Regions from separate parts of the Brachybacterium sp. GU-2 genome, predicted to be linked through region 3. Evidence: predicted binding sites of a transcription regulator. Region 3 holds the regulator's gene; each other region holds the start of a gene.
The links. The regulator LexA, encoded in region 3, represses DNA repair genes until DNA is damaged. The targets are predictions, from matches to a motif close to TCGAACANNTGTTCGA.
Positions count from the first base shown of each region.

Region 1 (3,274 bases), 1.1 Mb from region 3:
GGGCCGAGATGGGCGAGCCTGCGGTGTGAGGCGCCGGCAGGCCTGCGATGCCGGACTCCGCCAGCTGCCGACGGCGCTGCCGTCGGTAGGTGCCGACCGGGTCGAAGTTGATGCCGCCCCGCCGTGCCTTCTGGCCGTAGCGGGTGGTCCACTCGACTGTGCGCCGCGTCCCGTCCTCGTCGTGGATGACGCGGACGCTCTCCCCGAAATCCTCCTTCTGGTTGTCCCCTCCGCAGGTGCCGTTCCCGTTGTCGAGGCTGGTCGCACCACCCTGCGACCAGGGCACGATGTGGTCCATCTGGCGGATCGGGGCATTGCAGAACGGTGCACGGCAGGTCTGGTGGGCGAGCGTGAGGAAGCGCCTCAGGGAGGCGGGGAAGGCTCTGGACCTCGCCTCGACACCGACGAGCTGGCCGGTGTCGAGGTCGGCGTAGAGGTTCCGGATCGTCAGCGCGAGGTCGGTGTCCTCGCCCCCGGAGTCCAGGGCCCGCAGCATCGCCTCGCGGACGTGGTCGTAGGGGACCGGCCCGAATCCCTCGATCGTCGCCGCGTCGGCGTGCGCCGGGGCGAGCAGTGACCGGTCGGTGATGATGATCCCGATGTCCAGGGTGGTCGGATCGATGCCGTCGCCCCGGCCGACCAGGGCGTCGGCGAACATGTCCGCCATGATCTGCTGGTGGCCGCGCCGGTCGCCGGCGGCGCGGGCGCCCTCCGCCGCGACGGACAGCCCCTTCCGGATCCGGGCGGCGTCGATCGCCGGGATCAGCGCCCGCACCGAGGCCATGCCGTGGTCCTCGCGCGTGATCGTGACGTGCCGATCCTTCATCGCCCGACGATGGCGCTCCGCCGCCCCCTCCGGATCCAGCGCATGGAGCAAACGCGCGACGTGGTCGGAGATCTCCCGGGTGCCGCAGTCCTGCAGGTCGGGGAGCTGTGCGGTGAGCATCGTGTCGACCAGTTCCCGCACATGCGGCGGCACCGGCCCCATGGCCGAGCCGACGGTGTGCACCGAGCGGGGGTTCAGCGTGCCCTCGGCCAGGGCGGTGAGCATGCCCGGCATGCTCTGGACCAGCCGACGGCAGGTCGCCAGGCTCCGACCGGCCACGGACCGCGACTCCTTGAGCATCCGCGAGGCCTCGGAGCGGGCGACCTGCATCGCCTGTCGCGGGCTCTCCTCGCCCTGCAGGCAGTCCTCCTTCCCCGCGGCCTCGAGGCGCACCAGCGCACGAGCTCGCACCGCATCCAGAGCAGCTTCGATCCCGACGATGCTCGACAGGAGTGTCTTGGTCTCGGCCACGGACAGACGGTCGAGCGACGGGGAGCCCTGCACGCCGAGCGTCATGAGGGCTGACCGGGCCGCCGCGACATCGACCTCTCCGACGAGGACCGCTCTCTCCTCCACACGCACGGGTACGTCCACCGGCACCGGCGCGCCCTCAGCGGCGTCATCCGCAGGCGGGACGTCGTTCACCGGACGGTGGCCGTCGTCGGCCTCCCCGGTGTCGTCGCGTCGCTGCGGATCCTCTGTCATGTGACCAGTATCGCATGTCAGTTTGATAGAGGGAAGAGTCCGGTAGAAACCCTCCACAGCTGTGCACAGAATGTGGAAAAGCGGGGCGTGTGGAGGAACAGTGGGGAGGGTGGTCCTGTCCGGATGCGGCGGCAGCGGCGGGATGCGCGTCAGGAGAGTGCGGCCGGCGAGCTGCTCCGACGTGCGATGCTTCGGACACATCGTCCTGTTCACCCTGGGCCGATGCCGAATGCCACAGCTGCGGGGGAGTCGTCCCGCGAGAGGCAGAGAGAAACGGGGTTCAGGGAGGTCGCACTGCTCACGAAGCAGGAACGGTCGCCGCCGTCGGCTCGGAGAGAATCCGAGTCACGCGCCCGGAGGTTGCTTTTCGTTTATCGACGATGGTGTCACCCGAGAAACTGTCGAGTCTCCGTGGTCACCCAATCGCACAGACGTACGAGGCGACGGTGAGTGCTGCGCGAGCATGCCGAACCGGTCCGCGCGAGCGCACCCCACCCGCCCCGGCGACTCGCGGGATGGCCGGAGGTCGAGGCCGTCCCGTCGGCCTCAGGCGGTGTCGTGCGTGGCGATGAGCGAGACCGCCACGAGGAACAGGGCGGTCGCGCCGAATCCCGCGCCGGCACAGGCGGGCAGCGCGCGGTGCTCCAGACCGCGGTCGTGGCGGCTGACCCCGGCATATCCGAGGACGACGGCGGCGAGGCCCGGCGGCACGGCGAGCACGTCGCCGATGATCGGGATCAGGGCGCAGAGCAGCGCGATCAGGCCGAGGGCGAGGGAGAGGTCCCCGGGGGAGCGCCGCCCGCGTCGGGGCGGACGGGCGTCGTCCATGCTTGCATCGTAGAGGGGAGTGTGCGACGTGGCCCGGGTGTCGCACCTGCTCGCGCTCCTGCTGGGCACTGCGCGGGTGCTCGGCCCCCGGAGGTGCGTCCGGCGGTGCTCGCGCTGGCGGGCCGTGCTCGCGGCACCTGGGGAGAGCAGTGCGCTCCGCGGTGACGAACTGGTGCGCCGCGGCATACCGGACGCGGGAAGGGCCGACGGCGAGGGGACACGGGATGAACGCATTGCGACGGGTCGAAGCAGACCAGCCGCACCGCTTCCGCGGCACCGCGCCGGGCACCCGCTGACCTCACTCCAGCGGGTTCTCCTGCGGAGGCAGCGCCGCGACCAGCGGGTGGTCCTTCTCGATAACGCCCATCTTCGCCGCGCCGCCGGGCGCTCCGAGCTCGTCGAAGAACTCGACGTTGGCGTTGTAGTACTCCGCCCACTCGTCCGGGGTGTCGTCCTCGTAGAAGATCGCCTCGACCGGGCAGACCGGTTCGCAGGCGCCGCAGTCCACGCACTCGTCCGGTTGGATGTAGAGCATCCGGCTGCCTTCATAGATGCAGTCGACGGGACACTCGTCGACGCAGGCGCGGTCCTTCACGTCGACGCAGGGCAGGGCGATCACGTAGGTCATCGGAGGCGGTCCTCCCAGGAGCGGTGGGGCGGTGCGGGTCCTTCCCGCGGTGCTGCGAGCACCGTAGGATCTCAAGTGCACTTGAGGTCAAGGCGGAGGGAGGGGATGCTCGTGAATGCGCCCCACGAGCCCGAGCAGCTCATGACCATCGGTGAGATGGGCCGACGCACCGGCGTCGCCCCGAGCGCCCTGCGCTACTACGAGGACCTGGGGCTCATCGCCTCCGTGCGCACCGCCGGGAACCAGCGACGCTACGCCCGGCACATGCTGCGCCGCGTCTCCCTGGT
Region 1 covers NZ_CP133037.2:2,229,342-2,232,615, reverse strand. The annotation lists gene RBL05_RS10190 (DUF222 domain-containing protein) at 1-1,531, opposite strand, end outside; gene RBL05_RS10185 (hypothetical protein) at 2,078-2,359, opposite strand; gene fdxA (ferredoxin) at 2,658-2,987, opposite strand; gene soxR (redox-sensitive transcriptional activator SoxR) at 3,093-3,274, shown strand, end outside.
Region 1: RBL05_RS10190 (DUF222 domain-containing protein) is a predicted target of LexA. The motif match lies at 1,542-1,557, and genes of this name have one in related genera.

Region 2 (3,274 bases), 370 kb from region 3:
AGGCGGGCGAGGGGACGGGGCGCTCCGCGCCCGAGGACGACGCGACGGGAGCCGAGGGGTGAGCGGCGCCCTCGAACGGGTGGTCGTGCGCGCCCCCGGCAAGATCAACCTGTCCCTGCACGTCGGCGGCGTGGACGGCCGCGGCTACCACGCGCTCGCGACGGTGTTCCAGGCGGTCGACCTCTACGAGACCGTCACGGCGACCCGCGCCGACGAGATGAGCCTCGAGATCACCTCCGAGGTGCCCGGGGAGGTGCCGCTGGACGGCACCAACCTCGCCCTGCGCGCCGCCGAGCTGCTGCGCACCGAGTGCGGCGTGCGGGACGCGGCGGCGCTCCACGTCCGCAAGCAGGTCCCCGTCGCCGGCGGCATGGCGGGCGGCTCGGCCGATGCGGCGGCGGTGCTCGTGGCGCTGGACCGGCTGTGGGGGCTGGGTCTCGGCGCCGAGGCGCTGCGCACGCTCGGGGCACGGCTCGGCGCCGACGTGCCTTTCTCGATGCTCGGCCACACCGCGCTCGGGCGCGGCAACGGTGCGGACCTCACCACGGTGCTCACCCACGGCGAATGGACCTGGCTGCTCGCCGTCCCCGGCGGGCACCTCTCCACCCCGGAGGTCTTCCGGCGCTTCGACGAGCTCGTGCTCGCGGGCGGGCGAGTGCCGCCGGAGCGACCCGAGATCGACGAGCGACAGCTCCAGGCGCTCAGCGGCGGCAACCTCGAGCTGCTCGCCGACACCCTCCACAACGACCTCCAGGCCGCGGCGTTCGCCCTGCATCCCCGGCTCGAGGAGGTCGTCGAGGCCGCCGAGCGGCTCGGCGCGATCGGCGCGATCGTCAGCGGCTCCGGACCGACGGTCGCCGCGCTGGTCGAGGACGAGGCCGCCGCGCGCACCATCGCGGCAGGCCTGACGGAGGGCAAGCTGGTGGAGTCCTGCCTGATCGCGCGGGGCTCGGCGCCCGGCGCGAGCGTGCTCGAGGAGTGCTGAGCCGGGCTGCGGCCCGCCCCTCCGGGCGCGGCCCCGTCCCGGTGCGGCATGGACGGTTCCTCCACGAACCGGAGTCATCCACCGTGTCGTGTCGAGGGTTCCTCCCCACATATTGGTTTTCCACAGTGCGCTGTCCACAATTCGGCGCGTCCGATCGTGGACGGCATGCGAGCTATCCACAGGAATCGACCCTGCTTGACATTCCGCCGTGGATTCGAACGCGCAGTTGAGGCCCGGGATGGATGCGGGCCTGCAGGTCGGCGGACGGGTGCTGGTGCGGCTCCTTGCCGCAAACGCCGACCTCTCCTCCCCGCGACCTATTTATCCACACTATGAAGTTCCTGACCGGTAGCTGCAATGTGGGTCTTCTCGTTCTCGAATGGCTGTGCGAAAATAGAGGCATGTCGAAGGAATCCTCGAACGAGCGCGATGTACCCGAAGGTGCCGCCGGCGCCTCCGGTCATCACGGCCCCCCGTCCGGGGAGCACTTCCGCCCGTCCGGAGATCCGGCCGGCGAACTCCCTCCTCGTGCGGACCGCCCGATCCAGGTCGACGCCGAGCAGCTGACCATCGGCGAGCTCGACCTCCTCGCCACCCGCGAGATCCTCGCCGAGCTCGGTTCGCGGGGCTCCGCGCCCCTGGACTCGCTGGACATCGACGGGACGATGACGCTCCTCGAGACCATCGTCGGCCTGGAAGGAGCGCTCGAGGCGCTGCGCGCGCGGACAGTGGTGCACCTCGAGGACGCGGTGAAGGCGGACTGCGTCCGGCGGGAGGAGAGCCCCAGGCAGGCCGCGCTGGTGGCCCGTGCCGAAGCGTCGCGGGCGCTGAAGTCCTCCCGCGCGGTCGCAGGGCGCACACTCGCGACCTCCCGCCGGCTCGTCGGCAGCATGCCCGGGATGATCTCGGCGCTGTCCTCCGCGCGCATGCTCCCGCAGTCCGCCCACAAGGTCGGCTCGGTCCTCGGCCCGGCGACCCCGGAGCAGCGTCGACAGGTCGATATGATCCTCACCTCCCGGCTCGCCGAGCTCGAAGGGTGCGGGCCTCAGCAGTGGGGCGACGAGGCGGCGAGGATCCTCCACGCCCTCGACCCTGCCGGTGCCGCCGCGCGCCACCAGGCCGCGAAGCGGGAGCGGCACGTGACGGTGCGGCGCACCGACCACGGGATGGCGCGGATCACCGCCCTCGTCCCCGGCATCGACGGCGCTCGGATCCGCAAGGGACTCGACGTCGCGGCCGAGAACGCCCGCGCCCAGGGCGACCGGCGCGGCCACCAGCAGATCATGGCCGACCTCTTCGCCGATGCGCTGATCGGCCGCGGCGACGGCATCGACCCCACGACGCTCGACATCGGGATCGTCATCACCGACCGCTCCCTCCTCGCCCCCGCGCACGCCGATGCCGCCCTGGTCGAAGGATTCGGGACCGTCCCCTACGACCACGTGCGCGAGGAGATGCTCCGCGCGGCCCAGGCCGAGGAGGACACCGACCTCGCCCTCACGATCCGTCAGCTCTACGCCGACCTCGACCACGGCGACCTGGTCGCGGTGGAATCACGGTCGCGGGCGTTCCCCGCAGCGCTGACCAGGTTCCTCACCCTCGCCCACCAGACCTGCCGCGGCCCCCACTGTGACGCTCCGATACGGCAGATCGACCACATCACGCCCTGGTCGCAGGGCGGGGCGACGTCCCTCGACAACGGGAACGGGCTCTGCGCCGCATGCAACCAGAAGGAGCTCGCCGGGGAGACGGCACGCGTGGTCCGCGACGAGGACGGCGAACGCCGCACCGTACGCTGGACCACCCGCCACGGCCGCAGCGCGACCCGCGGGGCGATCAACCTCGATCCGCTCGGCACCTACCGACGACGATGCGCATCCGCGAGCCGCGCATCCGACACCGATGTTCCGAGAAGCCCCGCGACGGCAGAGCATGCGGCGAGGGAACGGATGGCGGAGCACCGCACGACCGGCGAGCGCGCGGACCGCCGATGCGACGCGATCACCCCTGGGAGCAGTGGGCGCGAGAGACTGCCGCTGGGGCACGACGAGCCCGGCGAGCTGATGACCCTGCAGCGCGCGCTCACGGATCTGCGCCTGCGGCTCACGGACATCCCGGATCCGCACCGGATCCACCGTCTCCCGGGCTACCCGGGTGACTGGATCGTGCGACGCGGCAGTCGGGGGAGATAGTCGGGAGGCGATGAGCAGATCCGGGAATCGAGGATCCCGAGTGCCGTGCGCCGGCCGACCTCAGCCGGGCGTCGACGCTCAGCCGAGCTGCTCGGAC
Region 2 covers NZ_CP133037.2:798,693-801,966, reverse strand. The annotation lists gene rsmA (16S rRNA (adenine(1518)-N(6)/adenine(1519)-N(6))-dimethyltransferase RsmA) at 1-62, shown strand, start outside; gene RBL05_RS03750 (4-(cytidine 5'-diphospho)-2-C-methyl-D-erythritol kinase) at 59-985, shown strand; gene RBL05_RS03745 (HNH endonuclease signature motif containing protein) at 1,387-3,177, shown strand; gene RBL05_RS03740 (hypothetical protein) at 3,256-3,274, opposite strand, start outside.
Region 2: RBL05_RS03745 (HNH endonuclease signature motif containing protein) is a predicted target of LexA. The motif match lies at 1,361-1,376, and genes of this name have one in related genera.

Region 3 (3,274 bases):
GTCCAGGAATCTCTCCGGATCCGCGCGGCGGACGGCGCTCAGCCCGTCGCGCCGCCCCCGGAGGTCGCCCCCTGCACCTGGGAGCCCTCGGCGCGCAGCCGTGCGATCGCGGCTTCGAAGTCATCGAGGGAGTCGAAGCCCTGGTAGACGCTCGCGAAGCGCAGGTAGGCCACGAGGTCCAGCTCCTGGAGCGGCTGCAGGATCGACAGGCCCACCTGATGGGCGTCGATCTCCGCCTGCCCGCTGAGCCGGATGCTCTCCTCGACCCGCTGGGCGAGCAGGGCCAGCTGGTCGTCGCTGACCGGACGGCCCTGGCACGCCTTGCGGACGCCGGAGATGACCTTCGCCCGACTGAAGGGCTCGCTCACTCCGGACCGCTTGAGGACCGACAGCGAGGCGGTCTCCGAGGTGGAGAAGCGGCGCGAGCAGCTGGGGCACTGACGGCGGCGCCGGATCGTCGCGCCGTCGTCGGACGTGCGCGAGTCGACGACGCGCGAATCGGGGTGGCGGCAGAACGGACAGTGCATCCGCTCAGGGTACCGGCACGACCCCCGCTCAGCGCGAGGCACCCTCCAGCACGGGCAGCTCGAGCTGCTGACCGGCCGTGATCCGGCCGGTGGGCAGGTGGTTGAGGCTGCGGACCTCGTCGACGAACTCGGCCTCGCCAACGCCCTCGGGGGCATGCTCGGCAGCGTAGTCCCAGAGGGTGTCGCCCGCCTCGACCGTGATCACGGCGGGCTGGGCGGTTTCGGTGCCCGCGAGGGCGGCGGGGAGGTCGAGCGCGAGGAGGGCGATCGCGGCGACCGCGAGGCCGAGCAGGAAGGCGACGCCCGTGAGGAGGCGCCGGCCGCGGCGGGTCGGCTCGAGTCGAACACGCGGTCGAGCGACGGACTCGCAGGCCTGCTCGTCCTGCCGCGGGAAGGGAAGAACCGTGGCGGTGTGGGTACTCATCTCCGAACTCCTGTTCGATCGAATCTCTGTGCGACTGTAGCCCGCGGCGCTCGCGACACGCAAGAGGAACATCGAACACATGTTTGGCATCCCTCGCGTGCCGCCCTACGCTGGGCCACGAGGACAACGGAACCCGATGGGTCCGACAGACGACGCCAGGAGGCCGCACGATGACGCCGAGCACCCCCAAGCCGACCAGGGCCCGCGGCGATGCGCCGGCCGACGAGCGCACAGCCGGCCTGACGCGTCGCCAGCGCCTCGTGCTGGAGACGATCAGCGAGGCGGTCGCCGCGCGCGGCTACCCGCCGTCGATGCGCGAGATCGGCGATGCCGTGGGCCTGACCTCCTCGTCCTCCGTCGCCCACCAGCTGCAGACCCTCGAGCGCAAGGGCTTCCTGCGCCGTGACCCCAAGCGTCCGCGCGCGATGGAGGTCGTGATGCCCGAGGCCGACGACGTCCCCGCCCCGCCCGTGGAGATCGAGCCCGGCGGCAGCTCGGTGAACGTCCCGCTGGTGGGCCGGATCGCCGCCGGCATCCCGATCACCGCCGAGGAGCAGGTCGAGGACGTCTTCACCCTTCCCGAGCGCCTGGTCGGCGGCGGGGACCTCTTCCTGCTGCAGGTGGTCGGCGACTCGATGATCGACGCCGCGATCTGCGACGGGGACTGGGTGGTGGTCCGCTCGCAGAGCACCGCGGAGAAGGGCGAGATCGTCGCGGCGATGATCGACGGCGAGGCGACGGTGAAGACCTTCGTGCAGCGCGACGACCACGTGTGGCTGATGCCGCACAACCCGGCCTTCGCCCCGATCCTCGGCGACCATGCCGAGATCCTCGGCAAGGTCGTCGCGGTGCTGCGCTCCGTCTGAGCTCCCGGGCTCGCGCTCCCCCGGAACCCGCGGCGCGTTTCAGGAGCCCGCTGCGAGCCTCCGGAGCGCGCCGAGGGCGACCTCGGGGTCGACCGTCGGCCACAGCGGCGGCATCGACTCGCGCAGGAACGAGCCGTACCGTGCGGTCGACAGACGCGGATCGAGCACGGCGACCATCCCGCGATCCGTCTCTCGCCGGATCAGCCGCCCCGCCCCCTGGGCCAGCAGCAGCGCGGCGTGCTGGCCGGCGACGGCCATGAAGCCGTTGCCGCCGTGCTGGGCGATCCGCTCCTGGCGGGCCGACATCAGCGGGTCGTCCGGTCGGGGGAACGGGATCCGGTCGATGGTGACCAGACGCAGCGAGCGGCCGGAGACGTCCACGCCCTGCCACAGCGTGAGCGTGCCGAACAGGCTCGCGTCCTCGTCCTCGCGGAAGGTGCGCACGAGGTTCGCCATGGAGTCCTCGCCCTGCACCGCGACGGTCAGGTCCAGCCGTGCGCGGACGTGCTCGGCGGCGAGCTCCGCGCCACGGCGCGAGGAGAACAGGCACAGCGCTCCCCCGCGCGAGGCCTCCACCAGCTCGGTGAGGTGATCCAGCATCGCGGGCGAGGGGCCGTCGCGGCCCGGCTGCGGGAGGTGGCGGGCGGTGTAGAGGATGCCCTGGCGCCGGTAGTCGAAGGGGCTGCCCACGTCGATCCCCGCCCAGGCCCCGGAGTCCTCGGCGGCGGGGATCTCGTCCTCGGCGACCCGTCCCCGGCGGGCGAGGCCCACCTCCCCGGCGGCCGGCTCGAAGCGACCGCCGAGAGCGAGCGTCGCGGAGGTCAGCACCGCGGTGCGGTCCTCGAGGATCGCACCGCGCATCGCCGCGGCCACGCTCAGCGGCGCGACCTGCAGCGAGGCGCGGCCGGTCGCCTGCCCGCGGGAGACGGAGACGACGTCGTCCTCGCCCGGGTCGCTCAGGCGCTCGCACACGTCGATGATCTCCTGCAGGTTCGCCCGCACCGTCTTGCGCGCCCCGGCGGAGGAGTCGTCGCCGGCGTCCCTCGCGTCCGAGTGGGCGGTGCGCGCCTCGACGCGGACGTGGCCGACGGCATCGGCGAGCTGATCGGGTAGGTCTCCGAGCACGCGCCCGTCGGGGGCGAGCTCGAGCGCGGCGCGCAGCTCCTCCCCCGCATCGTCCAGCGCGGTCGCCGCGACGCCGAGGCCGCGCAGGTCCCGCACCGCGCCGCGCAGCATGCCGGGGTTGAGGACCTCGGTGACGGCGCTGGTGACCCGGGCGGTGAGGTCATGGGCCTCGTCGAAGACGACGACGTCGTGCTCGGGGATGATGCCGTGGCGGTCGAAGGAGTCGATCGCGAGCAGCGCATGGTTCGTCACGACCACGTCCACCTCGCGCGCGACCTCGCGGCTGCGCTCGGCGAAGCAGTCCTGGATCATCGGGCAGGAGGTGCCGATGC
Region 3 covers NZ_CP133037.2:1,171,209-1,174,482, forward strand. The annotation lists gene nrdR (transcriptional regulator NrdR) at 39-527, opposite strand; gene RBL05_RS05405 (LysM peptidoglycan-binding domain-containing protein) at 556-951, opposite strand; gene lexA (transcriptional repressor LexA) at 1,122-1,817, shown strand; gene RBL05_RS05415 (ATP-dependent DNA helicase) at 1,857-3,274, opposite strand, start outside.